One region of the Bradyrhizobium sp. USDA 4506 genome, then DNA from elsewhere that is predicted to be linked to it. Evidence: predicted binding sites of a transcription regulator. Region 1 holds the regulator's gene; each other region holds the start of a gene.
What was found. The regulator HrcA, encoded in region 1, represses chaperone genes, less so after heat shock. The targets are predictions, from matches to a motif close to GTTAGCACTCNCNNNNNGNGAGTGCTAAC.
Positions count from the first base shown of each region.

Region 1 (3,765 bases):
ATAGCCGCGAAAGCGCGTCGCCTCGACGCTGGTCGGATTGGCCTCGAGCGTGACCTCGACATCGCGCGCCACCGTCCAGTGCTTGCCGATCGCATCGAGTACGGCACCGACGGTCTTCGGCTGCATCAACGACGGCGTGCCGCCGCCGAGGAAGATCGAGGACACCTGCCGCCCCGGCACGCGCGCGGCCGTCGTCTCGATCTCGCGGGCGAACGCGCGCACGAAACGCTCCTCGTCGACCGGCGCATGCCGCACATGGCTGTTGAAATCACAATACGGGCATTTCGACAGGCAGAACGGCCAGTGCACGTAGACGCCGAAGGCTTCTCGGTCAGCGTGGCTCAAGGCAGATCTCCGCGAGCTTCACGAAGGCGCGGGCGCGATGCGACAGGCCGAGCCCGAGCGGCGGCAGGCCGTGCTTCTCGATGCTGGTCATCTCGCCGAAGGTCCGCGTGTAGCCGTCGGGCAGGAAGGCCGGATCGTAGCCAAAGCCGGCAGTGCCACGCGGCGGCCAGACCAGGGTTCCATCGGCGCGGGCCTCGACCTCCTCGAGATGATCGTCGGGCCAGGCCACGCACAACGCCGACACGAAGTGCGCCTTGCGCCGGTCCGGTGCGGTGGCGCCGCGTTCCTGCAGCAGCCGCTCGATCCGCGTCATCGCCGCCATGAAGTCCTTGCCCTCGCCGGCCCAGCGCGCCGAGTAGATCCCGGGCGCGCCGTCGAGCGCGTCGACCACGAGGCCGGAATCGTCGGCGAAGGCTGGCAGTCCGGTCGCCTTCGCGGCCGCGATCGCCTTGATCGCCGCGTTGGCGCGAAAATTGTCGCCGGTCTCCTCGGGCTCGGCGAGGTCAAGCTCGCCGGCCGACACCACCTCGACGCCGTGCGGCGCCAGCAGTTCCCGCATCTCGGCAAGCTTGCCGGGATTATGGGTGGCGATGACGAGCCTTCCGGTGATTCGGCGGTGCATGACCAATCTGACTACGCCACCGCGATCTTTTGCAAGTCGACCAGACGCGCGACACCTTTGCGCGCCAGCGCCATCAGCGCCAGGAATTCACCTTCCGAGAACGGCGTCTTCTCGGCGGTGCCCTGCACCTCGATGATCCGGCCGTCCCCGGTCATGACGAAATTGGCGTCGGTGTCGGCTTCGGAATCCTCGGCATAGTCGAGATCGAGCACCGGCGTGCCCTGGTAGATGCCGCAGGAGATCGCCGCCACATTGTCGCGCAACACGTTGGTCTTCAGCATGTTGCGGGTCTTCATCCAGTTGATGCAGTCGGCCAGCGCCACCCAGGCACCGGTGATCGAGGCGGTGCGGGTGCCGCCGTCGGCCTGGATGACGTCGCAATCGACCGTGATCTGGCGCTCGCCGAGCGCCTCCAGATCGACGGCCGCGCGCAGCGAGCGGCCGATCAGCCGCTGGATCTCGACCGTCCGGCCGCCCTGCTTGCCGGCCGAAGCCTCGCGGCGGGTGCGTTCCAGGGTGGCACGCGGCAGCATGCCGTATTCTGCGGTGACCCAGCCGCGGCCCTGGCCCTTCAGCCACGGCGGCAATCGCTCTTCCAGCGTGGCGGTCACCAGCACATGGGTGTCGCCGAACTTCACCATGCAGGAACCCTCGGCATATTTGACGACGCCGCGTTCCAGCGACACGGGACGCAGTTCATCGGGTGCACGGCGGCTTGGCCGCATGAAATCCTCCAGAAATCCGAGAAAATTGGCTGGCCGTGCTTGTAGGAGCGGGAAGGGGCAGCGGCAAGGGTTTTCGGCCCCGGTAGGGTCCGGTACGAGGGGGCCGAATGCATGCTTGTCATCGGCCTCCCGGATCGACAAATTATGCAGTAATTGTGAGGGACTGGAGTGTGACTCACCACGATCCGATTGGCCTGATCGCGCCGCATGCCGGGCTCGCCCAGCTCAACGAGCGTTCGCGCGACATTTTTCGTCAAATCGTCGAAAGCTATCTCGCGACCGGCGAGCCGGTCGGTTCGCGCAACATTTCGCGCCTGATCGCATTACCGCTGTCGCCGGCCTCGGTCCGCAATGTGATGTCGGATCTCGAGCAACTCGGCCTGATCTATGCGCCGCACACCTCCGCCGGCCGGTTGCCGACCGAACTCGGGCTGCGCTTCTTCGTCGACGCGCTGATGCAGGTCGGCGACCTCACCGAGGCCGAGCGTCAGTCGATCCAGACCCAGCTTGCTGCCGTCGGCCGCGCGCAATCCGTCGAGGCCGCGCTCGGCGAAGCCTTGACGCGGCTGTCGGGACTGACCCGCGCCGCGGCGGTGGTGCTGACGCAAAAGTCGAATGCGCGGCTGAAGCATATCGAGTTCGTCCGGCTGGAGCCGGAGAAGGCGCTGGTCGTGCTGGTCGGCGAAGACGGCCAGGTCGAAAACCGCGTCCTGGCACTGCCGCCGGGTGTTCCATCCTCGGCCCTGACCGAGGCGACCAACTTCCTCAATGCGCGGATTCGCGGCCGGACGCTGGCCGAAGCGCGGCTCGAGCTCGAGACGGCACTGACGCAAAACCGCGCCGAGCTCGATCAGCTCACGCAAAAGGTGGTCGCGGCGGGCATTGCGAGCTGGTCCGGCGGCGAGAACGAGGACCGCCAGCTGATCGTGCGCGGTCACGCCAATCTGCTCGAGGACCTGCATGCGCTCGACGATCTCGAGCGCATCAAATCGCTGTTCGACGATCTCGAAACCAAGCGCGGCGTGATCGATCTGCTCGGCCGCGCCGAACGCGGCGAGGGCGTGCGGATCTTCATCGGCTCGGAGAACAAGCTGTTCTCGCTGTCGGGTTCCTCCACCATCATCGCGCCCTACGGCGACGCCCAGGGGCGGATCGTGGGCGTTCTCGGCGTGATCGGACCGACGCGGCTGAACTATGCGCGGGTGATCCCGACCGTCGATTATGCCGCGCGCATCGTCAGCAAGATGCTGGGCGGCTGACCGGAGGGCGATTTCGCTTTCATTTGACGGGTTTTCTTCACCCAAGCCGGAGATCCCAGTTCCCGAGACCGGTATGTTGCGCTTGATTTTCGCCGCCCAAAGCACGATATCCCGGCAAGCAATCCCCAAGATTTGAACCGACGCGAGTTTTCGAGAAGGCAAGCCATGACCGATCCGAACCGGGCCAATGACAACACCGAGAATTCGGCGCCGACGGGTGAGCCCGTGGTCTCGAAACCCTACATCATGCCTGACGAGCCCGAGGCCGGATCGGCGGAGGCGCTGACCAAGGAACTCGCCGAGGCGCGCGACCGGACGCTGCGCACGCTGGCCGAGATGGAGAATCTCCGCCAGCGCACCCGCCGCGAGGTCGCCGACGCCAAGACCTACGGCATCACCGGCTTTGCCCGCGACGTGCTCGATATCGCCGACAACCTGCAGCGCGCGCTCGATGCGGTGCCGGCCGAGACCAAGGAAGCCGCGGATCCTGGCCTGAAGGCGCTGATCGAAGGCGTCGAGCTGACCGAACGTTCGCTGCTCAACGCGCTGGAGAAGAACGGCGTCAAGAAGTTCGACCCGATCGGCGAGAAGTTCGATCCGAACTTCCAGCAGGCGATGTTCGAGGTGCCTGATCCGTCGGTGCCGTCGGGCACCGTGGTGCAGGTCGTGCAGGCCGGTTACATGATCGGCGAGCGCATCCTGCGTCCGGCGCTGGTCGGCGTCTCCAAGGGCGGCGCCAAGGCCGCCCCGACCGCCGACATCACCGCCTGATCCGTCCGATCCCGGACACCCGTCTGTGAGCTCGCGGATTGCG
Region 1 is NZ_JBSSBM010000002.1:7,012,807-7,016,571, forward strand. Features, by position in the region: gene hemW (radical SAM family heme chaperone HemW) at 1-345, opposite strand, end outside; gene rdgB (RdgB/HAM1 family non-canonical purine NTP pyrophosphatase) at 332-967, opposite strand; gene rph (ribonuclease PH) at 979-1,692, opposite strand; gene hrcA (heat-inducible transcriptional repressor HrcA) at 1,863-2,951, shown strand; gene grpE (nucleotide exchange factor GrpE) at 3,117-3,722, shown strand.

Region 2 (3,765 bases), 4.9 Mb from region 1:
GGCGTCGATGTCGGCCTTCTTGCCGGCGCCGTTGACGATCGTGGTGTTCTCCTTGTCGATCATCACCCTCCTAGCGCGGCCGAGCATGTTGAGCGTCACGTTCTCGAGCTTGATGCCGAGGTCTTCCGAGATGGCCTGGCCGCCGGTCAGGATCGCGATGTCCTGCAGCATGGCCTTGCGGCGATCGCCGAAGCCCGGGGCCTTCACGGCCGCGACCTTCAGGCCGCCACGCAGGCGGTTGACGACGAGGGTAGCGAGTGCCTCGCCTTCGACGTCTTCAGCGACGATGACCAGCGGCTTTCCGCTCTGCACCACGGCCTCGAGCAGCGGCAGCAGCTCGTTCAGCGAGGAGAGCTTCTTCTCGTTGATCAGGATGTAGGCGTCTTCCATTTCAGCGCGCATCTTGTCGGCGTTGGTGACGAAATAGGGCGAGATGTAGCCGCGGTCGAACTGCATGCCCTCGACGACGTCGAGCTCGGTCTCGAGCGACTTGGCTTCCTCGACCGTGATCACGCCCTCATTGCCGACCTTCTTCATGGCGTCCGCAAGGAACTTCCCGACTTCGGCATCGCCGTTGGCCGAAATGGTGCCGACCTGGGCGATCTCCTCGTTCGAGGTAACCTTCTTCGAGTTCTTTTCCAGATCCGCAACAACGGCCTCGACCGCGAGATCGATACCGCGCTTCAGATCCATCGGGTTCATGCCGGCGGCAACCGATTTGGCGCCTTCACGCACGATCGCGGCGGCCAGCACGGTCGCGGTGGTGGTGCCGTCGCCGGCAACATCCGCCGCCTTCGACGCCACCTCCCGCACCATCTGCGCGCCCATGTTCTCGAACTTGTCCTCGAGTTCGATCTCCTTGGCGACGGCAACGCCGTCCTTGGTGATGCGGGGCGCGCCGAACGACTTGTCGAGGACGACGTTGCGGCCCTTCGGACCGAGAGTGACCTTCACCGCATTGGCGAGGATGTCGACACCGCGCAACATGCGGTCGCGGGCATCGACGCCTAATTTGACTTCTTTAGCTGACATATTTTTCCTCCCAGAATTGAAATTCGTCTCTCACCTTGCCGAGGCAGCGCAGGGGTGAGCGTCAGCGGCGGTCGGCGTCAGGCCGCCTTCTTGGAGCCGGCGACGTCGGTAACAACGCCCATGATGTCGCTCTCCTTCAAGATCAACAGCTCCTGGCCGTCGATCTTGACTTCAGTGCCCGACCACTTGCCGAACAGCACGCGGTCGCCGACCTGGATATCAATCGGAATCAGCTTGCCGCTCTCGTCGCGGCCACCCGGGCCAACGGCGATGACTTCGCCCTGGGAGGGCTTTTCCTTGGCAGTGTCGGGAATGATGATGCCGCCTGCGGTCTTCTGTCCGGCCTCGATGCGCTTGACCACGACGCGGTCGTGAAGCGGACGGAATTTCATGCGATCCTCCTTTGCTTCTTGTAGTGCTGGGCTGGCAGTCGCAATGAGCGAGTGCTCGCCGCTCCTCACATAGGCCAGTGACACTTGGGCGCAAGGGCTTCAACCCATGTCGCCTGTTCGCCGTTCAAAGACGTGTGGGTCCGGCAGAATGACCGCTTTGCGCCAACAGCTGCCCTCCCCGCCAAGTCCCAATTGAGACATTCGCTGCGCGTCAGTGACGTTCGGGTATTCGGGCGCCGCTCATGCTCTGCGCGGCCAGGCAGTTGTTTGAGACTTGGTTCACGCCGCCGCCGATCCTCGAAACGTTCTTTCCGCGCGTCCTGTCCGAATGAAATTGCGAAGCACATCGCAAAACTCGTCCGTAGCCGAGAACATCGGGTTGTGTCCCCTGCCGTCGAAGAGATAGAGCTGCGCGCCGGCAATGCGAGACGCGATGAATACGCTGGCATCGCATGTGACGAGCCGGTCTTCCCGGCCGTGGGTAACGAGGGTTGGGACGGCGATCGATTCGAGCAGCGGCGCGATGTCCATGCCTGGGTCCGGATCGTAGAAGCTAAGGATCGTCTCAATCGGCAACCTGCACATGCGCTCGGAGGCCATCCGCCGTAGCTCGTCGGTATCTGGCTCGCTGTAGACATACCGTGTTTGCAAGCGAACTAGTTCCTCAACGGCGCCCCGCGCATAGGCGTCCTGACGAAGCGCTGTGTAATCCGGGTTAAAAACCGGACGCCCGTTCGGCAGCGTTCCAATCATCGGCGTGCCCACCGTCACGATCTTTCCGACGAGTTCCGGGTGCCTATGAGTAAGCTGGATGAGCAGGTTTGAGCCGCGCGAGATGCCAATGCCGATGATTGGGGCGGCGGCGGCCGCGTGGATGATCGCGCGGAGGTCCTCCATGTGTTGGAGGGTTGAGTAAGGACGCACGAGAGGGTCGGATCGTCCGGCACCGCGGCAGTCGACCGTGATGACACGGAATTCCTGGCAAAGCTGCTCGAGAATCGGCTCAAAGGTCGCAAGCCCGTATACGATCGGATTTATGAAAACGACGGTCGGCTCGCCGCTGCCGTGCTCGTAGAAGACGAGGCGTGCACCCTCCCGTACTGCGTACTTGGCACGATGAATGCACTTGCGCGCGCGGTCGCGGTCAGCGTCGGTCTCGCCAAGCGCCATGGCGCGCTCGTAGTAGGCGTTCGCTCCATCAAGGTCGTCGTCGACGCCGGCCAAGTCACCGAGCATCAGGAGGCACTCGTGCTCGATGCGCCGGGCGGGCGGCGCTGCATCCCCTCGAGGACGGGTCGTAAGCTGCAGGCACGTTTCAAGTTGGGATACAGCTTCTTTGACAGCATGCCGCGCCTTTGCCAGCCGACCGGCGGCCATCAGATAAATTGCCCCCTGGTCGGGCAGTGCGCCTTCAATAAAATGATGGGCGACGATCTCGGGCTGGCCCACCGCGATCTCTGGCCGCAACCGCTCGATCGCTTGTGCGACGCGCGCATGCAGCTGCTGACGGGACGATTTGAGCAAGGTGGCGTAGGCCGCGTCGCAGACAAGCGCGTGCTTGAAGCTGTACGTATGATGGGGCGGCGTCCCACGTCGTTGGATGAGTCCCGCCTGGCAGAGCTGACCAAGCGCCGCCGCCAGCTGCGCCTCGGGATATCCGGCGACCGCCCTGACGACGTCCTCATCGAACTCCCGACCGATGCAGGCGGCGATCTGTGCTACCTCGCGTGCCGGAGCCAGGCGGTCGAGACGCGCCATGAGCGAATCCTGCAGCGTCGCCGGAATGGCCGGCGGCGGAAGTGGTCCGGCGAGCTCGAGATCGCTGCCGCCAGCCGTTGTCTTCCAGATCGCCGATTCGATGACCGCTTTCGTCAATTCCTCGACGAACAGAGGCACACCCTCCGTACGGGAGAGAATGGCTTCGATCACGATTGGCGGAAGCGACCGTTCACCCGCCGCCATCTGGATGAGCGTTCGGGATGCTGGCCGCCCGAGGCGGTTGAGACTGAGTAATGTGACGTGCGGAAAATTCGTCCAAGACGTCGGCACGTCAGGCCGCAAGGTTGTGACGAGAAGGATTGGCAGAACCCGGATCCTGTCCACAATTCGCTCGAACAGCTCCGCCGACGTGGGATCGAGCCAATGCGCGTCCTCCAGGACGACGAGCATCGGCCGCTGCCGCGAAAGCCCCTCCATCTGTGCCAAGAGTATGCCAAAGAGCCGCGCCTTCTTCTCTTGCGGCGTCCCTCCTGGCGCCGCGTAGCCTCCACTGAGCGGCAGCCCCATCAGCTCGGCGAGCAACAGCGCCGCGTCTTCCCCGAACTCGCCGGCCGTGCCGAGA
Region 2 is NZ_JBSSBM010000002.1:2,093,606-2,097,370, reverse strand. Features, by position in the region: gene groL (chaperonin GroEL) at 1-1,032, opposite strand, end outside; gene ACVIHF_RS11900 (co-chaperone GroES) at 1,110-1,424, opposite strand; gene ACVIHF_RS11895 (alpha/beta fold hydrolase) at 1,704-3,765, opposite strand, start outside.
Region 2: the regulator HrcA is predicted to act here: its motif matches at 1,455-1,483, upstream of ACVIHF_RS11900 (co-chaperone GroES).

Region 3 (3,765 bases), on a different contig from region 1:
ATTTCTCATGGCGGCACAAAGCGCCGAGGCTCGCATTACGCGCATCGAGATAACCAAGATCGAGGCCGCTTTTGCCGGTCAAAGCTTTGGCAAGGTTGGTTCCTATGAGAGAGTGGTCGGCAACGCTTACGGGGAGGTTGATCCGACGGCCGAGAGCAACGTAATCATCCAGGATATCAACCTGGCGCCACGCAATCAGCGGGGCATGGTCGAGTATGTCACGGACATCGACATTCTAAGGCCAGCCGACCTTGGCAAGAGCAACGGCGTGCTGTTCTTCAATATCGTCAACCGCGGCAACAAGGGTGGCCTCTCCCTGTTCAACGTGGACATGCCGTTCGAAACCACCGCCAACAACAACCTCGCCAGTGCAGGGGACGGCTTCCTGCAACGGCAGGGGTACGTTATCGTCTGGTTCGGTTGGCAAGCCGACGTGGCGCCCGGAAGCGATCGGCTGACCATGCACGTGCCGATTGCCCGTAATCCGGATCAATCATCGATCACGGGTCTTGTGCGAAGTGAACTGACGACCAGTCCACTGATCGTTCCGCCAGCGGCAACAACGACGCTAGACCTGTCGAGTGGTTGGTTCACAAAGCTGGCCACTCACCCTTATCCTACTGTCAGTCTCGCGAACCGCACTTCGCTCCCTGATGGTTTTCTGCCTCGGCTCACTGTCCGCCGGCATGAATTCGAGCCGCGGACTCCGATCCCGAACACCGAGTGGGCGTTCGGTGCCTGCGGGTCCGGCGAGCCCGCGACCAGCGACACGCAGATCTGTTATCCTGCGGGATTCAGGCCGGGCTTCCTCTATGAATTGACATATCGCGCAAAGGACCCGCTGGTGCTCGGGCTCGGTTTTGCGGCAGCTTGCAACCCTTTCACCTATCGCTTGCCAAACGCACCAAAGCACCGTGCACCGACGTGACAACGAGAGCGCTGCCCTTCAAAGAATTGATTGCCACCGAACTGGCGCGCATCGAGGCCCGCCTTGCGAATACGCCACACGGGCCGGAGCGCGAACTGCTTGACCGCAAACTGCGTCGGCTCAGGACTGCGTTCAACGTCGATAATTGGGCGTGTCCGACCGAGTCGAAACCTTCTGATTAGGCGACGCCAATGGGAGCCGCCTGGCGCTGACAGAGTTTGCTTCAGATCGGAACGGCCAAGTCCAATTTTTCTGCTACAGACCCTTGCTCCAGAAAAACACTGTCCTATTTCAGCTGCGCCCGCGTTGGCACTCGCGGGCGAGGATTGCTAGCAATCCAGAAATTGTCAACTCATGCAGATGTTTAGGAGGTCCGTATGAATTTCCGTCCGCTTCACGACCGCGTCGTGGTCAGGCGCATCGACGCTGAAGAGAAGACCGCTGGCGGTATCATCATTCCCGACACAGCCAAGGAAAAGCCCTCGCAAGGCGAAGTCATCGCCGTTGGGCCGGGCGGCCGCGATGAGACCGGCAAGCTGATTCCGATCGACGTCCAGGTCGGCGACCGCGTGCTGTTTGGCAAGTGGTCGGGCACCGAGGTCAAGATCGACGGCCAGGAGCTCTTGATCATGAAGGAGAGCGACATCATGGGCGTTCTCACCAACGTGTCTTCCAGCAAGAAGGCCGCCTAATCCACCGCTCGCACCGCTCACCCCTGAGGAGCGCCTGCCGGGCGCCCGCCAAGGGTGAGAAAAAACGAAACTCAGGGAAATCAACTATGTCAGCCAAAGAAGTCAAATTCGGCGTGGACGCACGCGACCGCATGCTGCGCGGTGTCGACATCCTTGCCAACGCGGTGAAGGTCACCCTCGGTCCGAAGGGCCGCAACGTGGTGCTCGACAAGTCGTTCGGCGCGCCCCGCATCACCAAGGACGGCGTCACCGTCGCCAAGGAGATCGAGCTCGACGACAAGTTCGAGAACATGGGCGCCCAGATGGTGCGCGAAGTCGCCTCCAAGTCCGCTGACGCGGCCGGCGACGGCACCACCACGGCGACCGTGCTTGCGGCTGCGATCGTCCGCGAGGGCGCCAAGTCGGTCGCCGCCGGCATGAACCCGATGGATCTGAAGCGCGGTATCGACCTCGCGGTCGAAGCCGTCGTGGCCGACCTCCAGAAGAACTCGAAGAAGGTCACCTCGAACGAGGAGATCGCCCAGGTCGGCACCATTTCGGCCAACGGCGATGCCGAGATCGGCAAGTTCCTCGCCGACGCCATGAAGAAGGTCGGCAACGAGGGCGTGATCACGGTCGAGGAAGCCAAGTCGCTCGAGACCGAACTCGACGTCGTCGAGGGCATGCAGTTCGACCGCGGCTACATCTCGCCCTACTTCGTCACCAACGCCGACAAGATGCGCGTTGAGATGGACGACGCCTACATCCTCATCAACGAGAAGAAGCTCTCCTCGCTGAACGAGCTGCTGCCGCTGCTCGAGGCCGTGGTGCAGAGCGGCAAGCCGCTGGTGATCGTTGCTGAAGACGTCGAAGGCGAAGCGCTCGCCACCCTCGTCGTCAACCGCCTGCGCGGCGGCCTGAAGGTCGCGGCCGTCAAGGCTCCGGGCTTCGGCGATCGCCGCAAGGCCATGCTGCAGGACATCGCGATCCTGACCGGCGGCCAGGCGATCTCGGAAGATCTCGGCATCAAGCTCGAGAACGTCACGCTCAACATGCTCGGTCGCGCCAAGAAGGTGATGATCGACAAGGAGAACACCACGATCGTCAACGGCGCCGGCAAGAAGGCCGACATCGAGGCGCGCGTGAGCCAGATCAAGGCGCAGATCGAGGAGACCACCTCGGACTACGACCGTGAGAAGTTGCAGGAGCGTCTCGCCAAGCTCGCGGGCGGCGTCGCGGTGATCCGCGTCGGCGGCGCGACCGAGGTCGAGGTGAAGGAACGCAAGGATCGCGTGGATGACGCGATGCATGCGACCCGTGCGGCTGTCGAGGAAGGCATCCTGCCGGGCGGCGGCGTCGCCTTGCTCCGAGCCACCGAAGCGCTCAAAGGCCTGCGCACCAAAAACGACGACCAGAAGACCGGCGTCGAGATCGTGCGCAAGGCGCTGTCCTGGCCGGCTCGGCAGATCGCGATCAACGCCGGTGAAGACGGCTCGGTCGTGGTTGGCAAAGTCCTGGAGAAGGATCAGTACTCTTACGGCTTCGATGCGCAGACGGGCGAGTACAGCAACCTGGTCTCCAAGGGCATCATCGACCCCACAAAGGTCGTGCGAGCCGCAGTCCAGAACGCGTCCTCCGTGGCAGCTCTTTTGATCACCACCGAGGCCATGGTCGCCGAGTTGCCGAAGAAGCCGGCTGCCGGGCCTGCAATGCCTCCGGGCGGTGGCATGGGCGGCATGGGTGGAATGGACTTCTGATTGATCCAGCCTCTCTAAAAGACATGCAGAACCTCAGCCGTCGTGCTGAGGTTCTTGCACTCGCTGGTGTTGACAAGGTGTCTTTGGCTATTGGCCCGCTTTTGCCTGTCGATCGGTAGCGAGCTGTGAGCCGGTGTCAAAATATGTTTCGGGTGCCCCCATTAGAACCGCGCCGACTGGGCCGGTCCCGCATGTGCTGTTGCGGCTGTCACATTGGACCGTACTCTAGATCAGGCCCCGCATGGCTTCGGCCCCGTGCATGCAACCCACGTGCGGCGGGGTTGGTCGATCTCTCCCTTCGACACCGCGAAAGGCCCCGACGCCGGGGCTGATTGCGTCGAGTGCCAGACTGGCCTGACCGAACAATGTTGTTCCCCGCAACGGCAGATCCTCGTCGCTAGCAAGCGGC
Region 3 is NZ_JBSSBM010000001.1:543,865-547,629, reverse strand. Features, by position in the region: gene ACVIHF_RS02445 (hypothetical protein) at 1-928, shown strand, start outside; gene groES (co-chaperone GroES) at 1,306-1,620, shown strand; gene groL (chaperonin GroEL) at 1,707-3,356, shown strand.
Region 3: the regulator HrcA is predicted to act here: its motif matches at 1,234-1,262, upstream of groES (co-chaperone GroES).